One region of the Nonomuraea sp. NPDC051941 genome, then DNA from elsewhere that is predicted to be linked to it. Evidence: riboswitches for the same ligand, from Rfam matches in the RefSeq annotation. Region 1 holds a riboswitch; each other region holds the start of a gene.
What was found. A riboswitch is a leader RNA that binds a small molecule or an ion and turns the genes downstream of it on or off. The one in region 1 is predicted to bind S-adenosylmethionine.
Positions count from the first base shown of each region.

Region 2: it holds a riboswitch for S-adenosylmethionine, as region 1 does, so the genes downstream of both, ACIHFD_RS61380 (PotD/PotF family extracellular solute-binding protein) here and ACIHFD_RS25490 (GNAT family N-acetyltransferase) in region 1, are expected to answer to the same signal.
Region 3: it holds a riboswitch for S-adenosylmethionine, as region 1 does, so the genes downstream of both, thrC (threonine synthase) here and ACIHFD_RS25490 (GNAT family N-acetyltransferase) in region 1, are expected to answer to the same signal.

Region 1 is NZ_JBIUCF010000015.1:134,043-138,552, reverse strand. It holds gene pyrE (orotate phosphoribosyltransferase) at 1-102, opposite strand, end outside; gene ACIHFD_RS25495 (Ig-like domain-containing protein) at 383-1,564, shown strand; SAM riboswitch class I at 1,723-1,823, shown strand; gene ACIHFD_RS25490 (GNAT family N-acetyltransferase) at 1,831-2,460, shown strand; gene ACIHFD_RS25485 (hypothetical protein) at 2,634-3,038, opposite strand; gene ACIHFD_RS25480 (hypothetical protein) at 3,540-3,743, opposite strand; gene ACIHFD_RS25475 (hypothetical protein) at 3,950-4,510, opposite strand, start outside.
Region 2 is NZ_JBIUCF010000071.1:42,135-46,644, forward strand. It holds gene ACIHFD_RS61375 (ABC transporter ATP-binding protein) at 1-994, opposite strand, end outside; gene ACIHFD_RS61380 (PotD/PotF family extracellular solute-binding protein) at 973-2,079, opposite strand; SAM riboswitch class IV at 2,134-2,254, opposite strand; gene ACIHFD_RS61385 (helix-turn-helix domain-containing protein) at 2,339-3,313, opposite strand; gene ACIHFD_RS61390 (MFS transporter) at 3,373-4,510, shown strand, end outside.
Region 3 is NZ_JBIUCF010000089.1:422-4,931, reverse strand. It holds gene ACIHFD_RS64735 (hypothetical protein) at 1-163, shown strand, start outside; gene ACIHFD_RS64730 (trehalose-6-phosphate synthase) at 170-1,600, opposite strand; gene ACIHFD_RS64725 (RNA polymerase sigma factor) at 1,632-2,186, shown strand; SAM riboswitch class I at 2,266-2,407, shown strand; gene thrC (threonine synthase) at 2,421-3,653, shown strand; gene ACIHFD_RS64715 (MoaD/ThiS family protein) at 3,678-3,953, shown strand; gene ACIHFD_RS64710 (cold-shock protein) at 4,199-4,399, shown strand.

The sequences.
Region 1 (4,510 bases):
CTTGTCGAAGTACTCGGTGGCGGTACGTCCTGAGCGGAGCACGAAGTGGCCGGTGAGGTGGGCTGCGGCATGAATCCTGCGAGCCAGGTCAGAGCGCGTCACAGGCACCCAGTCTCCCAGAGGCATGGCGGACGCGCTCAGGGCCGCTCACACAGCCGAGAAGCAAGAACAGCCTCACCTCATGGTGGGCGGGTGCCACGTCCCGAGGTCCCACTCCTCGATCTCGCAGACGCCCTCTGGATACGCCTGCCTCGCAACCTGCCGCATCGATCAAGGCACTTTTGCATTGTTACCCACAGTTATGGGCATATAGCTCTCCGTATCGCTAATAGGCCGTCTTGTCCGAAAGATGCCTATTTGTCGGGGAGTGGAGGCATCGACGATGCGGAACGGCCGAACCATACTCGTCAGCACGTTCACGGCTACGCTGCTGCTGACCGCAGGCTGCACCTCGGGTGGCTCGAACCCACCACCGCCCGCCGGCCCACAGGAGCGGGCCCTCGCAGCCAAGCTGTCGATCATCCCGGCGAACGGCACGAAGAAGGTGCCCCCAGACACCGGAGTCAGCGTCAAGGCCACCGACGGCAAGGTCACCAAGCTGACCGTCGCCGACGCCAAGGGGCATGAGGTCCGCGGAACCCTCGGTGCGGACGGGACGTGGCACCCCACGTGGCCGCTGCGGCCCTCGACCGCGTACACGGTGAGCGCGCAGGCGACCGGCAGGGACGGCAAGCCCGTCACCGCGCGAGCCACGTTCACCACGCTCAAGCCGAAGCGGGTGCTGGAGAGCGGCATGTCCCCGCTGGACGGCGAGAAGGTCGGCGTCGGCATGCCCGTCCAGCTCCTGCTGTCGCGCCCCGTGACCGCCAGGAGCGACCGGGCCGCGGTCGAGAGGTCGCTGGAGGTGCGGATGTCGAAGCCGGTCGAGGGGGCGTGGAGCTGGGTGAGCGACCGCGAGGTCCAGTTCAGGCCGCGCGAGTACTGGCCGGTCGGCGAGAAGGTCACGGTGGTCGCGCACCTGGCCGGGCTGCGGGCGGGCCGGGACCTGTGGGGCACCAGGGACCGCAGCCTGACGTTCACCGTCGGCGACGAGCACATCACCAAGATCCGCAATGGCACCCACCGGGCGGTCGTGCGGGAGAACGGCAAGGTCGTCAAGGCCATCCCGGTCAGCCTGGGCAAGAAGGGCGACGAAAGCTGGTCCGGCGTCATGATCGCCCAGGAGAAGGCCGCGTCGACCCTCATGGACTCGGCCACCATCGGCAGGCCCGGCGAGTACTACGCCCATACCAAGTGGAATGTCAGGATGACCTACAGCGGCATGTTCTTCCATGCCGCGCCCTGGTCGACCGGCGCGCAGGGCAACAGCAACGTCAGCCATGGCTGCGTGAACGCCAGCATGGCCAACGCCCGCTGGTTCTACAACTTCACGCAGCGGGGAGACATCATCGAGGTCACGGGGACGTCGCGGAAGCTCGAGTTCGGCAACGGGCCGACGCCGTGGGCGAAGTCATGGGACGACTGGCTCGCGGGCAGCGCCCTAGGCAAGTCGATCAACGCCTAGGGTTTGATCGGGCAGACCCGGTTCTCGGTAGCCGCCGGTGGTGAGCACTTCCCACATTGGGTGCCACTCTTCCAGAGAGCTCATCTGCCCCGTTCAAGCGCCGTCCGAGGAAAGCGCATTGACGGTGTCCGCCTGTGCGGGCATGATCTCGACTCGGTAGTTCATCCAGAGGATCTGAGGGACCTGGCCCTGTGACGGTCCGGCAACCTCCCCGGCGGGAAACCCGCGGGAAAGGTGCCAATGCCAGGAACGATGAGGGAGAGCTGATGAGCGTGCGGATTGATGTTCCTGTCCTTTCCGGGGATCTGGTGCGATTGGAGCCGCTGGCGATGCGACATGCGCCGGATCTCGCGGAGGCGGCCGAGGAGGATCGGTCGTCCTACGACTTCACGCTGGTGCCTCGCGCTCGCGAGATACCGGACTACCTGTCGGCCCAGCTCGTCCGCGACGGGCTGACCCCATTCGCGCAGGTTCGGCTCACCGACGGCAAGGCGGTGGGCTGCACCGGCCTGTGGGATCCCCGCAGGTGGCCGGACCGGCCGGACCTGCGCGCGATCGAGATCGGCTTCACCTGGCTGGCCGCCTCGGCGCAGGGCACCGGGATCAATGCCGAGGCGAAGCTGTTGCTGCTGTCGTATGCGTTCGACGTGCTCGGCGTCGCCCGCGTCGACCTGAAGACCGACGCCCGCAACCACCGGTGCCGCCAGGCCTTGGAACGCCTCGGCATCCCCTTCGAGGGCGTGCTGCGCGCCTGGTCCATGTCGTGGGCGCACGGCGAGGAGGGCGAGGTCCGCGACTCGGCCATGTTCGCAGTGGTCGCCGAAGACTGGCCTACCGTCAAACCGGTACTGCAAGCCCGTCTCACCGCCGTGAGCTCCCGTTCGCCAGCCTTCTGAGAGCTTCGGCTGGGTGCGGTGAGGCGCCCCTGAGCGTCTGAACACGGCCTGTCGGTAAGTTCGGCGCCCACCAGATCGGCCGCCCGGTGGCGGGACTCGACCCGTGCCTGACCCGTCACGCCGCCTTGTCACGGGGTCCGGAGTGGACCCCGCGACACGAGGTTGACAACCCATCAAGCAGCGTCGAGCGCTGCGGTGATCTTGCGGGTCATCTCGGCCAGAGTGGGGCTGGGCCGGCCCTGGTGGGTACGGGCGGCTGCTGCGAGGGCGACGCTGACGGTGCTGCGGAAGTTGTCGGCCTCGGCCGGGTCCTGCTGCTTGAGCAGGTTCATGGATGCGGTCAGGGCCGGCAGCACCAGGTCGGCGAGGGCAGCGACGGACTTGCCGTACTTCACGCCCTTGGGCGCCTTGGCGAGCACGTGCCCGACCAGGCCGGTCGCGGAGGTCAGGGCGATGGAGCCCTCGGTGGCGACCTTGTGGGCCGAGCCGGCGGCACCAGCGGCGGACATCAGGGAGACGGCGCCCCACGCGGCGGTCCGCAGGGTGAGCTTGTCCTGGTCGGAAAGGGTGATGGACATGGTGGCGTACTCCCTTAGCTCTGTTATGAAATGGGCTTCCACGAGAGGCGGGGGCGAGCTGGGCGTGCCCCGGTTCGCGCTCTGTGCATTCACTGTCGCCGACCGCTCTGATACCGGGCCGTTGGCGTGCTGACACAGCCGCTGACACCGACACAGCATCCGACCCGATCGCCCTCGGGACACTGCCTGCCGCGCTCCTGGCCCTCCTACGGGCGCAAGAAGGCCCAGACCGCGGAACGGCTCAAGGCTGGGAACAGGTGGACCAATCATGATCTGGCCTTCACCACGAAGCTTGGCGACCCGATTGAGCGCACGGAGAACTAGAAGCAGCGGAAGTCCATCCTCAAGCAGGCCGACGTACGGGACCCCAAGCCAACAATGCCCTCCTCATCGAGCACGGCGTTCAGGAAAACCTCGGCCACATCCGTGTGACCACCACCGGGCGCGCCACCCCCACGTAGCAACCCTCCAGATGAAAGACGCCCTCTGGGGTCTCCCCGATCAGTGGCGGTTAAGGTCCTCGATCACCAGCACGACGGCTGTGATGAGAAACCCCAGTCCCACGCCCACCAGCGCGATCACCGCTGTGGTCGCATCGCCCCCTGTTCCAGTGAGAACGACCCAGCCGGCCACAACGAGGAACAACCAGCCGAGAGGGACGAGACTACGAGCACCACTACAGCGCGTTCCGCTGCTGCGCTTCAACGACCATCCTTCGGTTGGGTGAGGCCCTCTCCTCAACTACGGGAGAGGGCCTTCCGCCTGCGGCGGATCGGGGATTTGAACCCTGGATGGGCGGTAAACCCAAACCGCATTAGCAGCGCTGATCTTGCCCGTCCCGATCGATTCAACCTGGACTGACGAACGCGGCCGGTTCGCTTGGAACGGCGTGGGACGGTGCTGGATTGCAACTAGGGAGCGCCCACCACGGGCGGCATTACCTCGATGATGCGGGCTGTTCCGCTGGGCGGTCGCGTCTCGTGCATGGTGATCACGTCACTCGATTTGAGATGTCGCCAGTGTTCAGGGGTCAAAGGAAGGAGTCTCACAGGTGCGCACCTTCCCGGTTCCAGCGGAGTATGACCCTCCACCCAGAGGAAGGCGATACTGATCGAAAGCTCACCCTCAGGCGTGCGCCGTCCGATATCCCACATGGGTCGAAGCCCTTTTCCGGGAAGTATCGGCACCTTGCGGCCTCCCTCCTCGGTGGGCAAGAGGCAGAGCTCAGCCCGGAGAGCACCGTTCCAGGCCTCGCTGCGCCGCCACTCGTACCATGCGACATCCGACTCAAGCCACATCGCTCGGGCGGCATCAGCCAGCAGATCCCAGAACTCGGGCGGCTGGGGGCGTGCGTCGCCGAGCTCCTCAAGCAAAAGAAGGACCATCTCCCATTCGCCGTGTTTCAGGTACTCCAGCGCATTGGAGACGCTGGCACCGGCCTCGGTTCGGATGTGGGGAGCGCAGAACTGAGC
Region 2 (4,510 bases), on a different contig from region 1:
TGCGCCCGTCGGCCAGTCGCACCTCCACGTGCCAGGCGTCCCCGGCGAAGGCCCGATACTCCACTGTCCCGGCCACGCCGCCGGCCACTGGGCCGGCCACTGGGCCCGGTGTGGTCAGGCGGATGCGTTCGGGGCGGACGGCGACGACGGCGCGCCCGCCCGGCCGCAGCGACAGGAGGCCGCACTCGACGACGATCCCGCCGGAGTCGAGCGCGCCCGAGCCGGTCACCGTGCCCTCCAGCACGTTGGCCGCGCCGATGAACTGCGCGACGAACCGGGTCGCCGGCCGCCGGTAGACCTCGTCGGGGGTGCCGAGCTGCTCGACCCGGCCGCCGTTCATGACGGCCACCCGGTCGGACAGCGCGAGCGCCTCCTCCTGGTCGTGCGTGACGAAGACCATGGTGGTGCCGATGCGCCGCTGGATGGCGCGCAGCTCCACCCGCATCTCCCTGCGCAGCTTGGCGTCCAGGTTGGACAGCGGCTCGTCCAGCAGCAGCACGGCGGGCCGGATGGCCAGGGCGCGGGCGAGGGCGACCCGCTGCTGCTGCCCGCCGGACAGCCGGCCGGGCCGCCGCCCGGCGTACCCCTCCAGGCCGACCAGGCTCAGCGCCTCCCGCACCCGCTCGTCCCGCTCCCGCCGGTCGAGCCGGCGCACGCGCAGCCCGTACGCCACGTTGGCGGCCACGGTCATGTGCGGGAAGAGCGCGTAGTTCTGGAACACCATGCCCAGGCCCCGCCGGTACGGGGGCCGCCGGGTCACGTCGGAGCCGTCGATCACGATCCGCCCGGCCGTGGGCTGGACGAACCCGGCGACGCAGTTGAGCAGCGTCGTCTTGCCGCAGCCGCTGGGCCCGAGGATCGACAGGAACTCGCCCTTGCGGATCGACAGCCGGTCCAGGTCGAGCACGCGCGCGCCGTCGTACCCGGCGGCGAGCCCTTCGATCTCGACGTGCCCGCCGCCTTCTTCCGGGGTCAGCCGAAGATCTGGTTCCACCGCTGCTGCCATTCGTTCAGCTTCGGGGTGGCGACCGCGTAGTCCACCCAGATGAACTTCTTGAAGACGTCGGGACCGTGCTTCACCTTCTGCTCGAACGGCTCGCTGTAGGAGATCGAGTCGTTGCCCGCGGCGTACCAGGTGCCCTCGGCGAACGGCTTCTGGTTCTGCGCGGCCGTCAGGTGGTCGAGGAACTTGTTCGCCAGGTCGCTCTTCTGCGTCCCCGCGGCGATGAAGTACGAGGTCAGCGCGCCGACGGGGCCGGACTTGGGGTAGGTGAAGCCGATCGGGGAGCCGGCCTGGGCCATGGCGAAGGCGCGGCCGTCCCAGAAGGGCATGATCCAGGCGTCGCCGTTCTCGATGACGGTGGCGGCGTTGCCCGCGTTGGCGGGGAAGGAGGACACGCAGCCCTTCAGCGTCGCGAGCTTGTCGAACGCCTTGTCCACGGCGGCCGGGTCGGACAGCGTGCCGCCCTGGGAGGTGACCAGGGCGGAGAAGAACTCCAGGCCGGGGTTGTAGGTGAGCGGCGGGAGGGCGACGTGGCCGCAGTACTGCTTGTCGAAGATGTCCGCCCAGTCCGCGGGCGGCGTCTTGATCTTGTCGGTGCGGTAGAGGAGGCCGGTGGAGCCGGTGGTCAGCGGCACTCCGTACTGCTTGCCGTCGTACGCGGACTTGCCGGCGAGCACCGGGTCCAGCTCCTTGAAGTGCGCGAGCCCGTCGGTGGCCAGCGGCTGGAGCAGCCCGGCGGAGGCCGCGGGCAGCGACGCGTCCGGCGTGAACGCGATGACGTCGAACGGCGGGTTCTTGCCGTCGGCCGCGCGCAGCTTGGTGAGCCATTCGGCGTTCGCGCCGTAGACGAGATTCACCTTGGCGCCGGTGTCGCGTTCGAACGGCTCCACGAACGACTTCTTGAACAGCTCTCCCCACGCGCCCGCGAACGCGGTCACCGTGAGCTCCTGCTTCGCCGCGCCGCCGGTGCCCGTGGAGCCGCCGGTAGAGCCGCCCGTGTCGACGCCGCCGCAGGCCGTGACCGCCAGCGCGACCACCATGCCCAGTCCCGCGAGGCGAGTGAATCCGCCCTTCATCTTTCCCTTTCCTTTTCGAGCAGCCGGCCAAGGGCGCAGGGCAGCACGACTCGACATCCGCGCTTGCCGCCGGCAGCACCATTCGGCTCGACGACCGTGTCATCACCCGGGGCACCCCGCCGCGGTGGGAGGGTTGCCGTCCAGCAAGCCGGGGCTTCGCACTGGACTCGTGACATAAGCGACTATATCAGTAGGATTTACCTGGATATGGCACGAGGTGATGCTTAGTGGCTTTTGTCTCTTTTGCGCGAGGGTGTGCTCAGCCGTTGACCAGGGCGTCGCCGAGGGGCGTGCGCGCGTACAGGACGCCGCGGCCGACGCGGGTGCCCGCGATCAGGCCCGTCCTGCGCAGCGCCGCCAGATGGCCGCCCGTGGTGCCCAGGCTCTGCCCGAGCAGGGCCGCGAGCTGGGTGGTGGTGGCGGGCTCGGCCAGCTCGGCGAGGATGCGGGCGCGGCTGCGGCCGATCAGGGCCGACAGGTCGGCGTCGGCCGCGGCGGGCACGGCCGCGGCGCCCCTCGCGGGGTAGATCATCGCGTACGGCCAGGCGGCCTCCAGATAGGCGCCGACGGCGGTCGTGAACGCCGACGGCAGGAAGAGCAGCCCCTTGCCGCCGAGCCGGCGCAGCCCGTGGAGGCTGGTCAGCTCGACCTCGATCTGCCCCCGGGGCCGCCAGTGGACCTGCGGGCTGAGGTCCTCCAGCGCCGCCGCCCAGCCGTAGGCCGCCAGCCGTCCCGCCCGATGGGCGACGTCGCGCTGCAGGATCGCGCGGAAGCGCGGCCAGTCGTGGGAGACGATCTCCGTCCAGAGCGCCTCGTACGCGTCGGCGAACCGCCCTACCACCCGCGGTCCCGCCAGCAGCTTCCTGACCCCGCCCGCCGCCGGCCGCCCGGCGAGCGCCCGGGCGATCTCCGCGTGCGCCTGCTCCAGCGGCGTCCTGCGCATGGCGGCCAGCTCCGCCTCGAACGGCACGTCCACCGCCGTCGGCGGCGGGGCGATGAAGGCGACGTTCGTGCCGCGCCGGTTGCCGCTGATCGCGTCCGCGGCCCGCAGCACGGGGTGGGCACGTTCGAGCTCCCGGTACGTGCCCCGCCACCGCGCGGCCCACCGGCCGTGGACGCCCGCCTCCAGCCGGCCCGCCAGCACCCACTGCGCGTGCATGGTCTCGATCAGCGGCGAGATCGCGAACCTGGTGGCCACCAGGTCCTGCGGGGTGACCTCGATTCTTACGGGCACCTTTCGGTTATATCCGAAAGAGTCGCCAGCTCGCCGGTCCGGTCCGCACCATCGTGGACGTGAATGGGGCGACGTTCGGCGAGGTGTTCGCCGTCAAGGAGTTCCGGGTCCTGTTCGGCAGCTTCGCGCTGCTGGTCGGCGGGGACTCGATCAAGATGCTGGCTTTGTCCGTGCTGGTCTATGAGCGGACCGGCTCGGCCGGCCTGTCGGCCGCCGCGTACATGGCCGGCTGGCTGCCGTTCATCGTGGGCGGGCTGTTGCTGCTCTCGCTGGCCGACCGGCTGCCGCCGCGGGCGCTGATGGTGGCCGGCGAGGTGGTCAGGGCGGTGACGTGCCTGCTGCTGGCCTACGCGGGGTTGCCGGTCTGGGCGATGCTGGCGCTGGTGCTGGTCACGGGGCTGTTCACGCCGGTCTTCTTCGCCGCGCGGGCGGCGATGCTGCCCGACGTGCTGCCCGGCGACGCGTTCGTGCTCGGGCGGTCGGTCCTGAACGTGGCCTCCGCGAGCGCGCAGATCGCCGGGCTGGCGGCCGGGGGCGCGTTCCTGGCCGTCGCCGGGCCCTCGGGGGCGCTGGCCACGACCGCGGGCCTGGCCGCGGTGGCCGCCGTGGTGCTGCGGGCCGGACTGCCGTACCGGCCCGCCCGGGGCACGGCGCGGGCGGGCGCGGTGCGCCAGACGCTGCGGGTCAACCGGCGGCTGCTGGCCGATGGGCGGGTGCGGGGGCTGCTGCTGGCGGGGTGGCTGCCGTGCGTGTTCCTGGCCGGGGCCGAGGCCATGGTCGTGCCCTATCTGGGCGGGCAGGGGCAGGCCGGGGTGGTGCTCGCGGCGGCGGCCGGCGGGATGGCGGTGGGGGAGTTCGCGGTGGGCAGGTTCGCCGCGCCGGGGCTGCGCGAGCGGCTGTCGTTTCCGCTGGCGGTGCTGCTCGGCGTGCCCTGGGTGGGGTTCGCGCTCGGGCCGGGGATGGCGTGGGCCGCCATGCTGGCCGCGGTGGCGACCGCGGGGCTGTCGTACCAGCTGGGGTTGCAGCGGCGGTTCGTGGAGTCGGTGCCCGAGGAGGTGCGGGGGCAGGCGTTCGGGCTGCAGTCGTCCGGGCTGATGACGGGGCAGGCGGCCGGGGCGGCGCTGGTCGGGGCGCTCGGAGAGGTGATCGCGCCCGGGCCCGCGATCGCGGTGGCGGGCGGTGCCGGGGTCCTGGTCG
Region 3 (4,510 bases), on a different contig from region 1:
CGCGTGGAAGTCGGAGTGCGTCAAGTATTCGGGCTCGACCACGAAGGTGCTGCTCCGCTTCACGCAGCGCGAGTGGTACCTGCCGCAGAGCAAGATCCTCATCGTGGACCAGTGGAACACGCCGGGGCTGGCCGACGCGCTCAAGCACGCCGACTGGACCTGACCGGGCTCAGATCTCGGCCAGCGCGTCGAGCTGGGCCGCGAGCCACTTCTGCGGGGGCAGGGCGGTGGCCGCGGCGTGCAGCTTGTCGCGCCGCATGCGGCGCTCGTCCTCCGGCATGACGAGCGCGGCGTGCAGCGCGGCGGCCGTGCCGCTGATGTCGTACGGGTTCACCACGAGCGCGTGCGGGCCCAGCTCGGCCGCCGCCCCCGCCTCGCGCGAGAGCACGAGCGCGCACCTCGTGGACAGGATCGGGCCCTCCTTGGCGACCAGGTTCATCCCGTCGCGGATCGGGTTGACCAGCAGCACGTCGGCCATCCGGTACGCGGCCAGCGAACGCGGGTAGTCGTCGTTGACGTTGAGGATCAGCGGGTCCCAGTCCTCGGTGCCGTACTCGTCCTCGATCTCCTGCGCGCAGCGCAGCACCGACGCGGTGTATTCGCGGTATTCGGGCAGGTCGTGCCGGCTCGGGTATGCGAACGCCAGGTGCACCACCTTGCCGTGCCACTCCGGGTGCGCGGCGAGGAACTCGCGGTAGGCCACCAGGCCGCGCACGATGTTCTTCGACAGCTCGGTGCGGTCGATGCGGACGATCAGCCGGCGGTCGCCCACCTGCTCCCTGAGCGCGGTCATGTGTGACTCGACGTCGGGCTCGACGGCACGCTCCCACAGCGCGTCGCCGTCCACGCCGAGGCTGTGCACGCCGATGCGGGTGGTCCGGCCCTCGTGGGTGACGCTGCGGCCCACGCGGTCGACCTCCGCGCCCAGCAGCGCTTCACAGCAGTCCATGAATGCCTGCGCCCACCTGTCGGCCAGGAACCCGGCGTGATCGGCCCCAAGGATGCCCTCCAGGACCTCTCCGACCACCTCGTCGGGCAGCAGCGAGAAGTATTCGGGGGGCGCCCACGGGGTGTGGCTGAAGTGGGCGATGCGCAGGTCCGGCCGCTCGGCGCGGAGCATCGCCGGGGTCAGCGTCAGGTGGTAGTCCTGCACCATGACGCGGGCGCCGTGGCCGGCCTCCTCGGCCAGCGCCAGCGCGAACGCGCCGTTGTAGTCGCGGTAGGACTCCCACTCGCGCTCGAACCTCGTGCCGAAGTTGGGTGAGTTGGGGATGTCGTAGAGCAGGTGGTTGACGAACCACAGGGTGGAGTTGGCCACGGCGTTGTAGGCGCGGTGGAAGGTGGCGGGCGGGATGTCGAGCATGCGCACCGGGCCCGTGTCGTAGCCGGCGTGGTCGATCCGGCCGCCGGGCACCAGGCGCACGGCGCTGCGGTCGCCGTCGGACAGCGCCGCGCACACCCACAGCATGCCGTCCTTCCGTGCCACCTCGGACAGTGCAGAAACCAGGCCGCCGCCACCGCGTTTCATGGTCAGCTCGCCGTCGTCCGAGACGGTAAAGGAAACGGGTCCTCTGTTGGAGGCCACCAGGACGCTGTTCATCTACGCTCCCTTCGCCCATAGGATCCCAGCTATGGCGCTAGATGAGCTAACCGAGGAACTCGCCCGCTCGGCCGCAGGAGGAGATCATCGCGCACTTGGCGAGCTCCTGGCGCGGATCGAGCCCGATGTGATGCGACACTGCGCCCGGATCCTCCCCTATCACCAGGATGCCGAGGAAGCCTCGCAGGACACGTTGCTGGCCGTGGCGCGCAACATCGGCCGGTTCGAGGGCCGGGCGCGGTTCAGCACCTGGCTGCACATCGTGACGGCCAACTGCGCGCGCACCACGTACAGGTCGCTCAAACGCCGCGCGGCCGAGCAGACCTCGGACGAGCTGCCCACGCAGAAGCCCGACGTGGCGCGGGTGAGCGTGATCGCGGGCTCGCGGCTCGACCTGCTCGACGCCATGGAGGCGCTGGAGGCCGACAAGCCCGACCTGGCGCAGGCGCTGGTGCTGCGCGACATCGTCCAGCTCGACTACAACGAGGTGGCCGAGCAGCTCGGCATCCCCCTGGGCACCGCCAAGTCGCGCATTCATCAGGCCCGCAAATACGTGCAGGGAGTGCTGGGTGATGATTATCGCTGAGACGCCACGTCTCGCATCTTGAGACGGGTGGCCATTTGGGCCCCATCGACGGGTAGAGTCCTTTTCAACAACTGAATATTGCTCATCCAGAGGGGTGGAGGGACCGGCCCTGCGAAGCCCCGGCAACCCTCCCGGTTTGAGACTCGCGACAGGGCGAGGCCGACCGGGACAAGGTGCCAATTCCGGTCTGCGGTCAAGGTGGCCGCAGGCGAAGATGAGGGAAGGCCTCGCTTCATGTCGCTCGACTTTGGTCCTGCTGTCGGTCTGTCCTGCCGTGAGTGCGGCACGCGTTACCCGCTCGGTCCGAGCTTCGCGTGTCTGGAGTGTTTCGGGCCGCTCGAAGCGGCCTATTCCTTCGGTACGGTGACCCGCTCCGACATCGAGTCGGGTCCCGCCAACATCTGGCGTTACCGGTCGCTGCTCCCGGTGCCGGTTGACGTCGCCAGTAAGCCCAATATGAACCCGGGTTGGACCAAACTGGTCAAGGCCGGAAACCTCGGACGCGCACTCGGTCTCAAGAACCTGTACGTGAAGGACGACTCGGGCAACCCCACCCATTCCTTCAAGGACCGGGTCGTCGCCATCGCCGTCGAGGCGGCGCGTAACTTCGGCTTCCACACCCTTTCCTGCTCCTCCACGGGCAACCTCGCGGGCGCGGTCACCGCGGCGGCGGCGCGCGCCGGGCTCGAGGCGTGCGTGTTCATCCCGGCCAACCTCGAAGCGGCCAAGATCGCCATGGCTCGCGTGTTCGGCGGGAAGCTGATCGGGATCGACGGCACCTATGACGAGGTCAACCGGTTCTGCTCCGAGCTGATCGGTGACCCGCTGGGTGACAAGTGGGGGTTCGTCAACGTCAACCTGCGGCCCTACTACGCCGAGGGCTCCAAGACGCTCGCGTACGAGATCGCCGAGCAGCTCGGGTGGCGCTTGCCCGAGCAGATCGTCATCCCCATCGCCTCCGGCTCGCAGCTCACCAAGATCGACAAGGGTTTCCGCGAGCTGGTGCAGCTGGGGCTGGTCGAGGACACGCCGTACAAGATCTTCGGGGCGCAGGCGGCCGGGTGCTCGCCGGTCTCCACCGCGTACAAGGCGGGGCACGACGTCGTGCAGCCGGTCAAGCCCGACACCATCGCCAAGTCGCTGGCCATCGGCAACCCGGCCGACGGGCCGTACGTGCTCGACATCGCCCGGCGCACCGGAGGGGCCGTCGAGGACGTCACGGACGCCGAGATCGTGGCCGCGATCAAGCTCCTGGCCTCGACGGAGGGCGTCTTCGCCGAGACCGCGGGAGGGGTGACCGTGGGCGTGCTGAAGAAGCTCGCCGAGAGCGGGCGGCTCGACCCCGAGGCCGAGACCGTGGTCCTCAACACCGGCGACGGGCTCAAGACGCTCGACGCGATCAGCGACGACGCCCAGCCCACGGCCGTGATCCGGCCCTCCCTCGACGCGTTCCGCGCGACTGTCTGACAACCAGGAAAGGCGAGTTAAACCATGAGCGTTTCGGTGCGGATTCCCACCATTCTGCGCACCTACACCGGGGGCAACGCCGAAGTCAGTGGCGAGGGCGCGACTCTTCGTGACGTGCTTGCCAAGCTCGACTCCGACTACCCGGGGATCGGCGCGAGAATTCTGGATGAATCGGGCAAGATTCGTCGTTTTGTCAACGTTTACGTTGGGGAAGAGGACGTCCGTTTCGCCGACGGGCTCGACACTCCGGCACCTGAGGGCACTCAGATCTCAATCATCCCGGCGGTTGCCGGCGGCTGAGTGCTATAGATCACACGTGTGGAAGGCGCCCCTAGTGGGCGCCTTCTCCATTTCCAGGGCAAATGAAACGCTGAAGCGCCTTCGTTGCGAAGAAATGCATCGTTTGCAGATTGACTCTGTTGCCAAACCCCGTGCCACAGGTATGGTCGAGGGCGATCGTCTGGCTGATTTTCCCTTAAGTCCGGCGATTACGGGTCTCGCGGAGGAATGGGCGAGATCTGAAAGCCCAGTAAGAGGAGTCGGAAGTGGCGCAGGGCACCGTCAAGTGGTTCAACGCGGACAAGGGCTACGGCTTCATCGCGGTAGACGGTGGTAAGGATGTATTCGTCCATTACTCAGCGATCATGATGGACGGGTACCGATCTCTCGAACAGGGCCAGCGGGTCGAGTTCGAGATCACGCAGGGCCAGAAGGGACCTCAAGCGGAGTCCGTCCGCGCGGTCTGATACACCCCCCTGGTATGCACCGGCGGGGATCGCCCGGCAGCGCAGTCCGTGCGAACCCGCCACCTTTCTTTCGTCGACTCGGTCACGGCGAGCCGCGCGAGGCGGCTCGCC